Regions from separate parts of the Mesorhizobium sp. M1338 genome, predicted to be linked through region 1. Evidence: predicted binding sites of a transcription regulator. Region 1 holds the regulator's gene; the other holds the start of a gene.
The links. The regulator LexA, encoded in region 1, represses DNA repair genes until DNA is damaged. The targets are predictions, from matches to a motif close to TGTTCNNNNTGTGTTCNG.
Positions count from the first base shown of each region.

Region 2: the regulator LexA is predicted to act here: its motif matches at 1,717-1,734, upstream of NKH19_RS02035 (PA0069 family radical SAM protein).

Region 1 is NZ_JAMYLL010000043.1:4,748-11,252, reverse strand. It holds gene NKH19_RS26325 (AMP-binding protein) at 1-873, shown strand, start outside; gene kynA (tryptophan 2,3-dioxygenase) at 870-1,706, shown strand; gene kynU (kynureninase) at 1,789-3,036, shown strand; gene lexA (transcriptional repressor LexA) at 3,482-4,234, shown strand; partial or broken gene NKH19_RS26305 (ComEC/Rec2 family competence protein) at 4,231-6,505, opposite strand, start outside.
Region 2 is NZ_JAMYLL010000002.1:10,097-16,601, forward strand. It holds gene NKH19_RS02020 (GFA family protein) at 1-32, shown strand, start outside; partial or broken gene NKH19_RS02025 (hypothetical protein) at 22-1,052, opposite strand; gene NKH19_RS02030 (glycosyltransferase) at 1,141-1,659, opposite strand; gene NKH19_RS02035 (PA0069 family radical SAM protein) at 1,809-2,963, shown strand; gene rnhB (ribonuclease HII) at 3,115-3,810, shown strand; gene NKH19_RS02045 (F0F1 ATP synthase subunit B) at 4,098-4,589, opposite strand; gene NKH19_RS02050 (F0F1 ATP synthase subunit B) at 4,600-5,181, opposite strand; gene NKH19_RS02055 (F0F1 ATP synthase subunit C) at 5,260-5,484, opposite strand; gene NKH19_RS02060 (F0F1 ATP synthase subunit A) at 5,570-6,328, opposite strand; gene NKH19_RS02065 (AtpZ/AtpI family protein) at 6,388-6,505, opposite strand, start outside.

The DNA.
Region 1 (6,505 bases):
CTTGGCGGGCTCGCCATCTTCCCGCTGCGCTTCGGTGCGGCGGCGACGCTGCTGGAACAGGCGACGCCACCCAACATGATCCACATTATCGAGACCTACAAAGCGACAATCTCCTTCACCGCGCCGACCGCCTATCGCGCCATGCTGAAGGCCATGGATGAAGGGGCCGATTTGTCGTCGTTGCGCGTCGCCGTTTCGGCCGGCGAAACCTTGCCCGCACCGGTTTTCGAGGAGTGGACGCAAAAGACCGGCAAGCCGATTCTCGACGGCATCGGCGCCACCGAAATGCTGCACATCTTCATCTCCAACCGCCTCATCGACATGAAGCCCGCTTCGACCGGCAAGCCGGTGGGCGGCTACGAGGCGCGCATCGTCGACGACGAGATGCGCGAGGTGCCGCGCGGCACAACCGGCAGGCTGGCGGTGCGAGGCCCGACCGGCTGCCGCTACATGGCCGATGACAGGCAGAAAGAATACGTGCGCGACGGCTGGAACCTCACCGGCGACACCTTCACCCAGGACGAAGACGGCTTCTTCCATTTCGCCGCACGCTCCGACGACATGATCGTCAGTGCCGGCTACAACATTGCCGGACCCGAGGTCGAGGCAGCACTCCTGTCGCATCCTGACGTCGCCGAATGCGCGGTGATCGGCGCGGACGATGCCGAACGCGACCAGATCGTCGAGGCGCATGTCGTGCTGGTGCAGGGCGTAGCGCCTGACGCATTGACGACCAAGCGTCTGCAGGATCACGTCAAGGCAACGATCGCGCCCTATAAATATCCGCGATCGGTGAAATTCATCGCCGCTCTGCCCAAGACCCAGACCGGCAAGATCCAGCGCTTCCGGCTGCGCACGGAGAAAATCAATTGAGCGAACCATACGATCCGGCGTCCGAAGGCGCACAGATGTCGTTCAAGGAGCGCATGTCCTACAGCGACTATCTGCATCTGGAAAAGGTGCTGGAGGCGCAGACGCCGCTGTCGTCGGCGCATGACGAGATGCTGTTCATCATCCAGCATCAAACCTCCGAACTGTGGATGAAGCTCGCCCTGCACGAGATTGGTGCCGCGATCCGTTCGATCCGCGCCGACCGCCTCGAGCCGAGCTTCAAGATGCTGTCGCGCGTCGCCCGCATCTTCGAGCAGTTGAACAACGCCTGGGACGTGCTGCGGACGATGACGCCCAGCGAATACACCGAGTTCCGCGACGCGCTCGGCCAGTCCTCGGGTTTCCAGTCCTGGCAGTATCGCGCCATCGAGTTCATGGCCGGCAACCGCAACCTCGCCATGCTCGGGCCGCACAAGCACCGGCCAGACCTCAGCGGAAAGCTGGAGGCGATCCTGGCGGAGCCGTCGCTCTACGACGAAGCGCTGCTGCTCCTGGCGCGCAACGGATTCGATATCGGCGCTGATGCCAGGCGCACGGACTGGCGTGAGACGCGAACCGAGAATGAAGAGGTCCTGGTCGCCTGGCAGACCATCTACCGCGACCCGCAGCGCTACTGGATGTTCTACGAACTGGCCGAGAAGCTGGTCGACTTCGAGGACTATTTCCGCCGTTGGCGCTTCAATCATGTCACCACGGTCGAGCGCATCATCGGCCTGAAACGCGGCACCGGCGGCACGTCGGGTGCTTCGTACCTGAAGAAGATGCTCGAGGTCGTGCTGTTCCCGGAGCTGTGGACGGTCCGCACCCGGCTCTGACATCATCGAAATGAGAACAGGCACACCGAGGGGACGCGCTTGCAGCGGGAACCCTTCGCGAACAACCGAGGACTGAACGACCATGAGTGGAATTCCTGATCTCGCTGCGATCGAAGCGATGGATGCCACGGATCCGCTGCGTGCCATGCGCGATCGTTACATTTTGCCGGAGGGGGTGATCTATCTCGACGGCAATTCACTTGGGGCGGCATCACATGCCGTTTTCGGCGAGCTGCAGCAAGCGGCGGCCCAGGAATGGGCCCAGGATCTCATCCGGGCCTGGAATACAGCCGGATGGTTCGAGATGCCGATCGAACTCGGCGATCAGCTTGGACGTCTGATCGGAGCCGCGGCCGGCCAGACCGTCGTCTGCGACACGACGTCGACCAACATCTACAAGGTGTTGCATGCGGCGATGGAGATGCGGCCCGGCCGGTTGGCCATCGTCGCCGAGGGTGACAGTTTTCCCACCGACCTGTACATCGCCGAAGGCGTGGCCTCGACCCGGGATGGCGCCTTGCTGCGCCTCGCGGGCGTCGACGCGCCAACCATCGAAGAGCTGATCGACGAAAGCGTCGCGGTGGTGCTGGTCAACCACGTCAATTACAAATCCGGTGAACTGCGCGACATGACGGCGCTGACGCGCAAGGCTCATGCGGCCGGAGCGCTGATCGTTTGGGATCTCTGCCACACCGCGGGCGCTCTGCCGGTCGAGCTCGATCATGCAAATGCTGATTTCGCTGTCGGCTGCACCTACAAGTACCTCAACGGCGGTCCGGGCGCGCCAGCCTTCATCTATGCCGCCCAGCGCCACCACGGCGAGATCAGCCAGCCACTCAGCGGCTGGTGGGGGCATGCACGGCCCTTTGCCTTCGAACGGGGTTATGTTGCCGGCACCGGTATCCGCCGCTTTCTGTGCGGCACGCAGCCGGTCCTGTCGATGCGGGCGCTCAAAGGCGCGCTTGCCATCTGGAACGACGTCGACATGGCGGCATTGCGAAAGAAGAGCGTCGCGCTGACCGAACTGTTCATCCAGCTCGTCGAAGCGAAGTGCGGCGCCTATGGTCTCACGCTGGAGAGCACTCGCGACGCGACCAGGCGCGGCAGCCAGGTGTCGTTCCTTCACGATCATGGCTATCAAATCATGCGGGCGCTGATCGAGCGCGGCGTGATCGGTGACTTCCGCGCGCCGTCAACCATCCGTTTCGGATTTACGCCGCTCTATGTCGGCTACAAGGACGTGTGGCTGGCGGTCGAGGTGCTGGAAGACATTCTGCGCACGAGTGCATGGAAGGACCAGCGTTTCGCCGTCAAGGAGGCCGTAACCTGACGCGGCCGTCCCGACGATCTGTCGTCGCGTCTTGCCCCCAGGTCGGATGACGGAGGACGAATTTTTCGGCTCGCGAATGCGTTCGCCGCTGGTAGCCAGCGCAGGCTGCAATAGATTAACCAAGGTTGGCATTTTGGCTTCGTTTCGTTCACGGCAAACGAACGCCCGGAAAGCTGGAAATGCGCCCGTCGCGGATCCATGGGCAGCTCATGCCAGGCTTGAGCCAAGGGTGGGCCACAGCCCATTAACCATAACAATTTCAATGCCGGCAAGCGCATTGTGACGGCATACAGCCGTCGACGAGGCCCGCTGGCGAGCGCCAATAATTTCGACCCCCTTAATAAATTCATTAAACTTTAAACAGTTGCGGAACACAACTGGAACAGATAGTGTTTGTTCTGGGTTTGTTTTTCCGATTCTGGTTTCAGGTACCCTGGGGGCCGCCATGCTGACGCGCAAGCAACACGAACTGCTGATGTTCATCCATGAACGCCTGAAGGAAAGCGGCATTCCGCCATCCTTCGACGAGATGAAGGAGGCGCTCGACCTTGCCTCCAAATCCGGGATTCATCGTTTGATCACGGCACTGGAAGAGCGCGGCTTCATTCGCCGGCTGCCCAACCGGGCACGCGCGCTGGAAGTGCTGCGGCTGCCGGACTCGATCGCACCCGGCCTCAACGCGGCAAAGAAGTTCTCTCCAAGCGTCATCCAGGGCAGTCTTGGTCAGGCCAGTCTCGGCCAGGGCGGCCTTGGCCGGCAGATCAGGCCAGCGTCTTCGCGGATGTCTTCAGCAGGCAATGACGACGACGTGGTCGCCGCCGTGTCGATCCCCGTGATGGGGCGCATCGCCGCCGGTGTGCCGATCGATGCCATCCAGCACCAGACGCATTCGATCTCGGTGCCGCCAGACATGATCATGGGCGGCGAGCACTATGCGCTGGAGGTCAAGGGCGACTCGATGATCGAGGCCGGCATCTTCGACGGCGACACCGTCATCATCCGCAATGCCGATACGGCGAGCCCTGGCGAGATCATCGTGGCGCTGGTGGATGAAGAGGAAGCGACGCTGAAGCGGTTCCGCCGCAAGGGCGCCTCGATTGCTCTCGAAGCCGCCAATCCGGCCTATGAAACCCGTATTTTCGGGCCAGACAGGGTCAAGGTGCAGGGCAAGCTCGTTGGCCTGATCCGCCGCTACTAAGGCAGCTGCGGTTCAACGACTGGCTTCTCGGGTCTCTTGAAGGGCGGCAGTCCCCTCGCCTCGCGTGAAAACTTGCGTTGCGCGTGCCAGGGCCGATATGGCCTGTCCACGGCGAAGCTGATTGTCGCCGGCGCGGTCGCCGATTGGCGATCGAAGAAGACGGCAGCACTGCCTTTGCGGGCCAGTTGCCGTTTGGTGATAACGAGAACCAGCGGGTTGTGACAGGCGTCATAGGCCGTCGCGTCATTGATGACGATCAGGTCGGCGAAACCACAGGCTTTCCAGGTGTCTTTTCGGTCCTCGACATAGGCAATGAACGCGCCGGACGGATGCCTGGCGACGCAAACGCCTGAAGTGCAATAGAACGGTGCTCCCGGCGGCATTTCAGCCGCATCAGCGACGTCGAATTGACCGTCGCCTTCGTCGAACACCTCCGGCACGATGATGCTTTCGGATGTCAGCGCACGCTTCCAGTTGTCGACGGTGAATTCGTTCGGCCTGGCCCGGCTGACCGCGAGTTCGCCGCCGCCGATCGGCAACGCAACCAGCCTTGCGTCCTCCGAGATCAGCACGTCGGGTGCGCGCGTGTCCGAGACCGTCAGCAGGCCGGCAAGCGCGAAAGGAAGAGCTGCCAGCCGCAGCCATGTCGTCGCCATCGTCGCGATGACAAGGGCAATCGCCACCAGAAGGACAGACTGCTGCGAAATCAAGCCGATTGCGTCGACTGGCGAACGCTCGGAAATCCATCCGGACATCGCGATCATCGCCGTCAGGCCTTTGCCCATTACATAAAGAAAGGGGCCGTCGGCGCCGAATGGCATCGCCAGTGCGCTGAGGACGGCGAAAGGCATGACGACCAGTGATACGATCGGCATGATCGCCAGATTGGCGAACAGGCTGAGCGGCGACACACGCTGAAAATGCCAGATGGCAAACAGCGCAGTGGCGCCGCCGGCGATGATGGAAGTCATGGAAAGGCCGCCTGCCGCCAGCAGGAATTTTCGCGTCAGGAAACCAGGCAGCGACCGCTTTGGCGGCGGTGGTCTCGTCTTTCCCGCACGATGCTCCGACCAGCCGGCATAGGCGCCGACCAGCGCCGCGGTTGCGGCGAAGGACATCTGAAAACTCGGGCCGACCACTTCATGCGGCGACACCACGATGACGGCGATCGCCGAAATTGCTAGATTGCGCATGGTGAGTGCCGCCCGATCGAACAGCACGGCAATCAGCATCACCGCCAGCATGATGAAGCTGCGCTCGGCGGCGACGACGATGCCTGAGATGATGAGATAGGCGGCGATCGAGAACAGTGCCGCGACGGCGGCGTATTTCTTGACCGGACGACGCGCGGAAAAGTCCGGAAACAAGGCGAAGGCGCCGCGCAGCAACCCCATGATGGTGCCGGCGACGAGCGCCATATGCAGTCCGGAAATGGAGATGATGTGGTAGATGCCGGTACGCCGCATAGCTTCGTTGATGTCATCGGGAATGCCGGCGCGCACGCCGACGATCAGCGCCGCCGCGATCTCGCCCTCGGCGCCACCGACGCTGCCCCTGATGTGGTCGGCAATCGCTTCACGGGCTTTTTCTATCCCCGAGGAAAGGCGGTCCGATAGCGGCATGTCGCCCGTCATCGGTGACGATAAGTTTTGGATTGCCGAGAAAGAACCCGCTGCCGCCGATGCCGGCGAAATAGCTGTCGAAGGAGAAGTCGTAGCTGTCCGGCCGCACAGGCCCGGTCGGCGGCAACAGCTTGGCATATCCAGTGATCAGGGAGCCGGCGATCACGTCCGCCGGGATCTTTCGCGCCGAAAGTCGCACCCGCTCCGGCGCATAGCGCAGTTTCGGCCTTGCGGTCGATGTGACGTCGATGGTCAGCCGGATACGACCGCTCTCCATCCGGTCGAGCGAAACGACGCGGCCGGTCACTTGCGTCGAGATTTCCGAGCCCAGCATCTGCGTTCCCGCCCGCCATGTCTCGACCTTTGCGGTGAGCAGGCCGAACGCGCACAAAAGTGCCGCCATGAAGCACAGATGGGTTTTCGGCCAGGAACGCGAGACCAGCGCAAACAGCCCCGCCAAGATGACAACTGCGACAGGCTTTGCGAAGCCAGGTTCCGCCGCCAGCGAAAAATAGCCGATCGCCCCGCTCGCCAGGCAGACCGGCACCAGCAGGAAGGCCACGCCTCGGTCGAGTTCCAGGCCCGCCGCCATGGTCACGCCATGGCGCAGGCGCGGCAGCGAAATCCGGCCGATTTGCCGGCGCACGCG
Region 2 (6,505 bases), on a different contig from region 1:
TGAACTTCGGATGGTTCCTTTTCAGCGGATGACCGGCTCGCCATGAAAGCGACGGCGCGACGGCGACGATACGCCGAAGCCGACTTCCATCATCAGCCGCGGCGTCCGCGACGGCACAGTGCCCATGTGGAAGCCGAAGGGGTCCTCGACGAAGCCTAGTCCTGCTTCTCCAGTCAACGTCACCGGGCTCTGCTCGCCATAGACGTCCAGAACCTCTTGCGCGGGTGGCCGACCAGGAGGGTGAGCTGATGCTTGAGACTGCGGCGATTGTGACTGCCCCTGACATAGACATGCGGGCCGGTGTCGCCATCGACCGGCTTGAGATAGAAAAAGAATTTCAGCATGCGCCAGTCGTCGAGGTCAAAATGATATTTGCCGAGTGAGGCGAGGTTCTTGTCGGCATCCGAGGCGGCACCCGTCGGAAAACTCCACCAGACCCGTGTCGTGATCAGTTTTGCCTGGCCGCCGAGATAGTGCGTGGCAACATCCAGAAGCAGCGGATCGCGCTGGATGGCGAGCGCCGCCTGGCAATCGAGGATGCGCTCGAAAAAATGCCCGCTGAGCAGCGAGCGGCCAAAGCGCTTCTCGGCTTCGGCATGTTCACCCGGCATGAATTCGAGACGGCGGTCGAAATTGCCGAAGCAAGGCGTGCGCCCGGCGAAATCCGCGATCTCTTCATGGATCGCCGGCGGCAAGACCAGGCCCGAAAACAACCCGTCGGAGCGCAGCGCTTCGACCACCGCTTCACGGTCGACGCCGGCAAACATCGTATCCCCCGCATTGTCGGCCGGACGGGCGCGCTTTGCGCCCAGCCAATGCATGCGGCGCCCGGGCATGGTGCGCGCCAGCACGAACATCGGCAGCCAGGCGGGGTTTTCGCGCAGGTCCGTCAGATAGGTCGGAATGCGCACGGCGATGCGCCGCAGCAGGCTGCCGTTACGCGCAATGGCCTCGAGACTGGCCGTGCCGATTTGTCGGGGGCTGAAAAGTTCATTGGATCCTCGGCTACGGGGAGCGGCACCGATTCCGTATCGGTGCTCATCACTCGGCATGACCCAAACCCAATTCATCCGCCTGACCGGGAAACTAACCTCAGGTCAGATTTTGTGCAATGCACAATGGACAGAGCAGCTGCAAAAATCACCTCGGGGGGCGACGTTCCTGTTTCGCCGGCGCCACCCATATCTCGGCCTCGAGCCGCTTTGTCGCTAGGCCGCGGGCGATGGCCTCGGCGCTGACGGCACTCTTGGCCGCGGCCTGACGCTTGCTGATCAGCAATCCATCGGCCAAGGCGCGGTTTGGGGAAAAGACGCGAGCCAGGAACGGCGTACGGCTGCCCCGCGCCCGCGAAAACCGTGCCGCCGTGGCTTGCCTGGCCGTATGGTCGACGACCGCGTCGATCCAGCCCTCCATCAATCGTGCGCCCGGCTCCAGGAGCAGCAACCAGTCCCCCTTGGCTTGCCGAATCCCCACCGCGATGCCGCCCGTCACGTACTGACAACCGGCATGCTCGGCCACACGATGCGTCTGGTCGGTTGAGCCGGTGTCACAGACGATGACGTCACGCACCACGCCCTCGACGGCGCCGCCAATCAGCGAGGCGAGCGTGCGGGTAAGGCCTTCCTCGTCATTGCACGTTTCGATGAGAACACTGAGCATCATTAGCCGAATAGCGGAAAGCGCGGCACGGCGCCAGTTATCCAGCGAAGCACAAAAAGTTCTTGCTTTGTTCTCATCAACAAAATAGGAATAATTTCATGAACAGAGCGATTCGACACAACACCGACAGTCCCTGGGAGCGGGCGAAGATGGAACAGATCGTGCGCGCCGACATCGCGGCTTTCGGAGCTGGACGGGCCGGGATGGCCAATGCGATGATCGAGCAGAGTGGCATGCGTGTCCGTCCGGACCGCAACCGCGGCAGGTCGGCGGGCATCAATCCGTCGGGCCGGTTCGAGCCGGTCAGCCGGCATGTGTTCGACGATGGCTGGAACTCGCTGGAGGAACTGCCGCCCTTCAAGACCGAAGTGCAGGTCGAGAAACCGCGCACCATCATCACCCGCAACGAATCGCCCGACATTTCCTTCGACCGTTCGATCAACCCGTATCGCGGTTGCGAGCACGGCTGTGTCTATTGCTTTGCCCGGCCGACGCACTCGTTCATGGGCCTGTCGCCGGGCCTCGATTTCGAATCGAAGCTGTTTGCCAAGCCAGATGCGGCGCGCTTGCTCGACAAGGAACTGTCGAAGGACGGCTACCAACCGCGCACCATCGCCATCGGCACCAACACCGACCCCTACCAGCCGATCGAGAAGCAATACCGGATCATGCGCGAGATCCTCGAAGTGCTGGAAGCGCGTGGCCATCCGGTCGGCATCGTCACCAAATCCGCTTTGGTGACGCGCGACATCGATATCCTGTCGCGCATGGCCGAACGGGGGCTGGCCAAGGTGGCGCTGTCGGTGACGACATTGGACCGGATGCTGGCCAGAACGATGGAGCCGCGGGCGTCGACGCCAACCAAGCGGCTGGAGGCGATCCGGCAGCTTTCGGATGCCGGCATTCCGGCTTCGGTCATGGTGGCGCCGATCATCCCCGGCCTGACCGACCCGGAGATGGAACGGATTCTCGATTCGGCACGTGCCGCCGGCGCGCGCGAGGCGGGTTATGTCCTACTGCGCCTGCCGCTGGAGGTCAGCCCGATCTTCAAGGACTGGCTGCTGCGCCACTATCCTGACCGCTACCGTCACGTGATGTCGTTGATCCGCTCGATGCGCGACGGCAAGGACTACGATTCGGAATGGGGCAAGCGCATGAAGGGCGCCGGTCCCTATGCCTGGCAGATCGGCCGGCGCTTTGAGATCACAGCCAAACGGCTCGGCCTCAATGTCGAACGGCGCACGCTGCGGACCGACCAGTTCGTTCCCGCGGGAAAGGATCAGGTACAACTGACGCTGCTTTGAAAGTGCAATCCGCTGCGGTGGTCGATCCGCCGCAGCACAGGAATCCCGTCCGGCCTGCCCCGGCTTGCAGACGGTGCCCTCCCGGTCCGGCGCCCCACCCGACCCGGAGGGACTTGCGGAGAATCGGAGCCGATGCGAACCTCGCCGCAACATGGCTCGCACGCGTTCTGATTCTCCGCCTCTCTTTGAGATCATCGAGAGGCCCGACTTCTCCTTCGAGACGAAGGCGATGGCCGAAGGTCTGTGGCCGGTTGCGGGCATGGACGAGGCCGGGCGCGGTCCCCTGGCCGGGCCGGTGGTCGCGGCGGCGGTGGTGCTCGATCCCGCCAACATTCCCGACGGCCTCGACGATTCCAAGCGTCTCAGCCATTTGCAGCGCGAGGCCCTGTTCCTGCGAATTCTCGGCTCCGCGCAGGCGGTCTCAATGGCCTCGATCAGCGCCGAGGGCATCGACGGCAGCAATATCCTCAAGGCAAGCCTGGAGGCGATGCGCCGCGCCCTGGTTGGCCTGTCGGTTCAGCCGAAGCTCGCGCTCGCCGACGGGCGCGACGTACCGCCGGGCCTGCCTTGCGCTGGGCGCGCGCTGATCAAGGGTGACCAGCGTTCGCAATCGATCGCCGCCGCCTCGATCGTCGCCAAGGTGATGCGTGACCGCATGATGTGCGGTTGCGGCAACCATCACGACCGCTATGGGTTCGAGGCCCATATGGGCTATGCCACGGTCCGCCATCGCACGGCGATCGAGGCGCATGGCCCGGTAGCGCGGCTGCACCGCGTGTCGTTTGCGCCGTTCAGGCTTGGCGGGACCGAAGTGGCCGAAGAAGAGAGCCTCGTCGGATTGGAGTGAGCAGACGGCGATGGCAGCCGATCTCCCCCCTCGAGGGGGAGATGTCGCCGAAGGCGACAGAGGGGGTCGGCTCGACTGGACTCGGCGCCCCTTTTTTCACTGGGCTCGACGCTCCTTCGACGACGAAAGAAGAGGTCAGCGCTTCACGCGCGGCGACCCCCTCTGGCCTGCCGGCCATCTCCCCCTCAAGGAGGGAGATTACGCCCTCGGCCGCCAATCTGGTTATCCACAACAAAAACCCGCCAGGTTTTCCCGGGCGGCTTTCGATGATTGGCTAGACGGACCGTCTAGTTCAGCTTCGACTTCACGTCCGCGAGCGAAGCCTTGAACAGCTCGGCACCCGCCTTGGCGTCGATCTTGCCGGCAAGCAGCGTGCGTGCGGCCTCGACGGCGATATCGACGGCGCTGGCGCGGACTTCGCTTATGGCGTCACGCTCGGCCTGGCCGATCTTCTGTTCGGCAAGCGCGGTGCGCCTGACGACATAGTCCTCGGTCTTCTTGTGCGCCTCGGCTGCAAGCATGTCGGCTTCGCGCGTGGCGGCGGCGACGATGGCGGCCGCCTCCTGCTCGGCTTCCTTGCGCTTGCGCTGGTACTGGCCGAGCAGCTGCTGGGCCTCCTCGCGCAGCCGGCGCGCTTCGTCCAGCTCGTTGCTGATCCTGTCGGCGCGGGCGTCGAGCGCCTTGGCGATCAGGCCAGGTACCCTGATGTAGACTGCAACGCCAAGGAAGATAACCAGAGCTACCGTGGCCCAGAGCGTTGCGAGAGAGGTGTAGTCCATGATGCGCTCCTCACCTGGCCACGGATTTGACCGCGGCCGCGATCTCGGCCTTGCTGGCCTTGCCGCCGACCAGGGCCTCGACGATCGCCGAAGCGGTATCCTCGGCGATGCTGCCGACTTCCTTCATGGCATTGGCCTTGATGGAAGAAATGCGGGCCTCGGCCTCGCCAAGCTTCGCGTCGAGTGCCGCCTCGACCTTCTTGCGTGCGGTCTCGGCCTCGGCCTTGGCCGCATCGTTGGCCTGCTGGCCGATCGCGTTGGCCTTGGTCTTAGCTTCCGCCAGTTCCTGCTCGTAGGCAGCAACAGCGGCGTCGGCCTCGCCCTTCAACTTGGCTGCCTGGTCGAGATCCTGGCTGATGCGATCGTTGCGGACATCGATGATGCCCCCGACGCGCGGCATCACCACCCGCTTCAGGAAGAGGTAAAACAGCCCGAAAGTGATCGCCAGCCACAGAAGCTGCGACGGGAACGTCGCAGGATCGAATGGCGGAAACGTGCCGTGCGCTTCGGCAGGCACGCTGGTGCCGGAATGCGTCTCGCCTTCCGTTGCGGCAGGCGCGGACTCTTGCGCGAAGGCAGATGTCACGAACATGGACTATCCCCGAAATTCAGGCCCGCCGCTTGCGCGGCCGGCCTGTCCAATCTTCTCATGGCTTAGCCAAAGAGGGACTCAGCCGAACAGGGCCAGAAGCGCGATCAGGAGCGAGAAGATGCCCAGCGCTTCGGTCACGGCGAAGCCGAAAATCAGACGGCCGAATTGGCCATCGGCAGCCGACGGGTTGCGCAGCGCGCCCGCGAGGTAGCTGCCGAAGATGTTGCCGAGGCCAATGCCCGCGCCACCCATGCCCAGGCAAGCGATGCCGGCGCCGATGTACTTTGCTGCTTCTGCGTCCATTTGTTCAACTCCTTTGGATCTAAAAATTCCGTTGCTCTATCATCCGGCGCCAATGTTGGAAAACTCTTGGGCCGGAAACTTTTGCTCAGTGCCCCGGGTGCAGGGCGTCGTTGAGATACATGCAGGTCAACACGGCAAAGACGTAGGCCTGCAGGAAGGCGACCAGCAATTCCAGTGCCGTCAGCGCCACCGCCATGGCCAGCGGCAGGATCGAGCCGGCGACGCCAACCGCGCCGAGCGCGCTCAGGCTGACGACGAACCCGGAGAACACCTTCAGCGTGATGTGGCCGGCGAGCATGTTGGCGAACAGACGAACCGAGAGGCTGACCGGGCGCGACACGAAGGAGATCACCTCGATCAGCACCACCAGCGGCAGCAGGAACACCGGCACGCCATGCGGCACGAACAGCTTCAGGAAGCCAAAACCATGCTTCATGAAGCCGTAGACGACCACGGTCGCGATCACCAGGATGGCCAGACCGAAAGTGACGATGATGTGGCTGGTGACGGTGAAGAAATACGGGAACAGGCCAAGTAGGTTGGCGACCAGCACGAACATGAACAGCGAAAACACAAGAGGGAAGAACTTCATGCCTTGCGTGCCGGCGGCATCGCGCAACATGTTGCCGACGAATTCGTAGGCCATCTCTGAGACCGACTGAAGCCGGCCAGGAACGAGGCTGCGGCTCGACGTCGTGAGAAACAGAAACGCGGCCGCGACAACAACGGTCGCGACCATGAACAATGCCGAATTGGTGAAAGACAGATCGTAGCCGCCGATGTCGATCGGAATCAGCTTGTTGATATGGAACTGGTGGATCGGATCGACCTTGTCAGCTGCCACGTTCAAACCCCGTCAATGCCGCGTACGGCCTCGTTACCATTACCGCACATGAAGCGCGGTCATTTCTTGTCGTCCTGGTCACGGCGCGATTTATCGCCCTGTCCGAATTCTGCCACAACGCCCGCGGAACGCATGACGTTAAGCACTCCGGCGCCAAAACCAAGCAGCAGAAACACG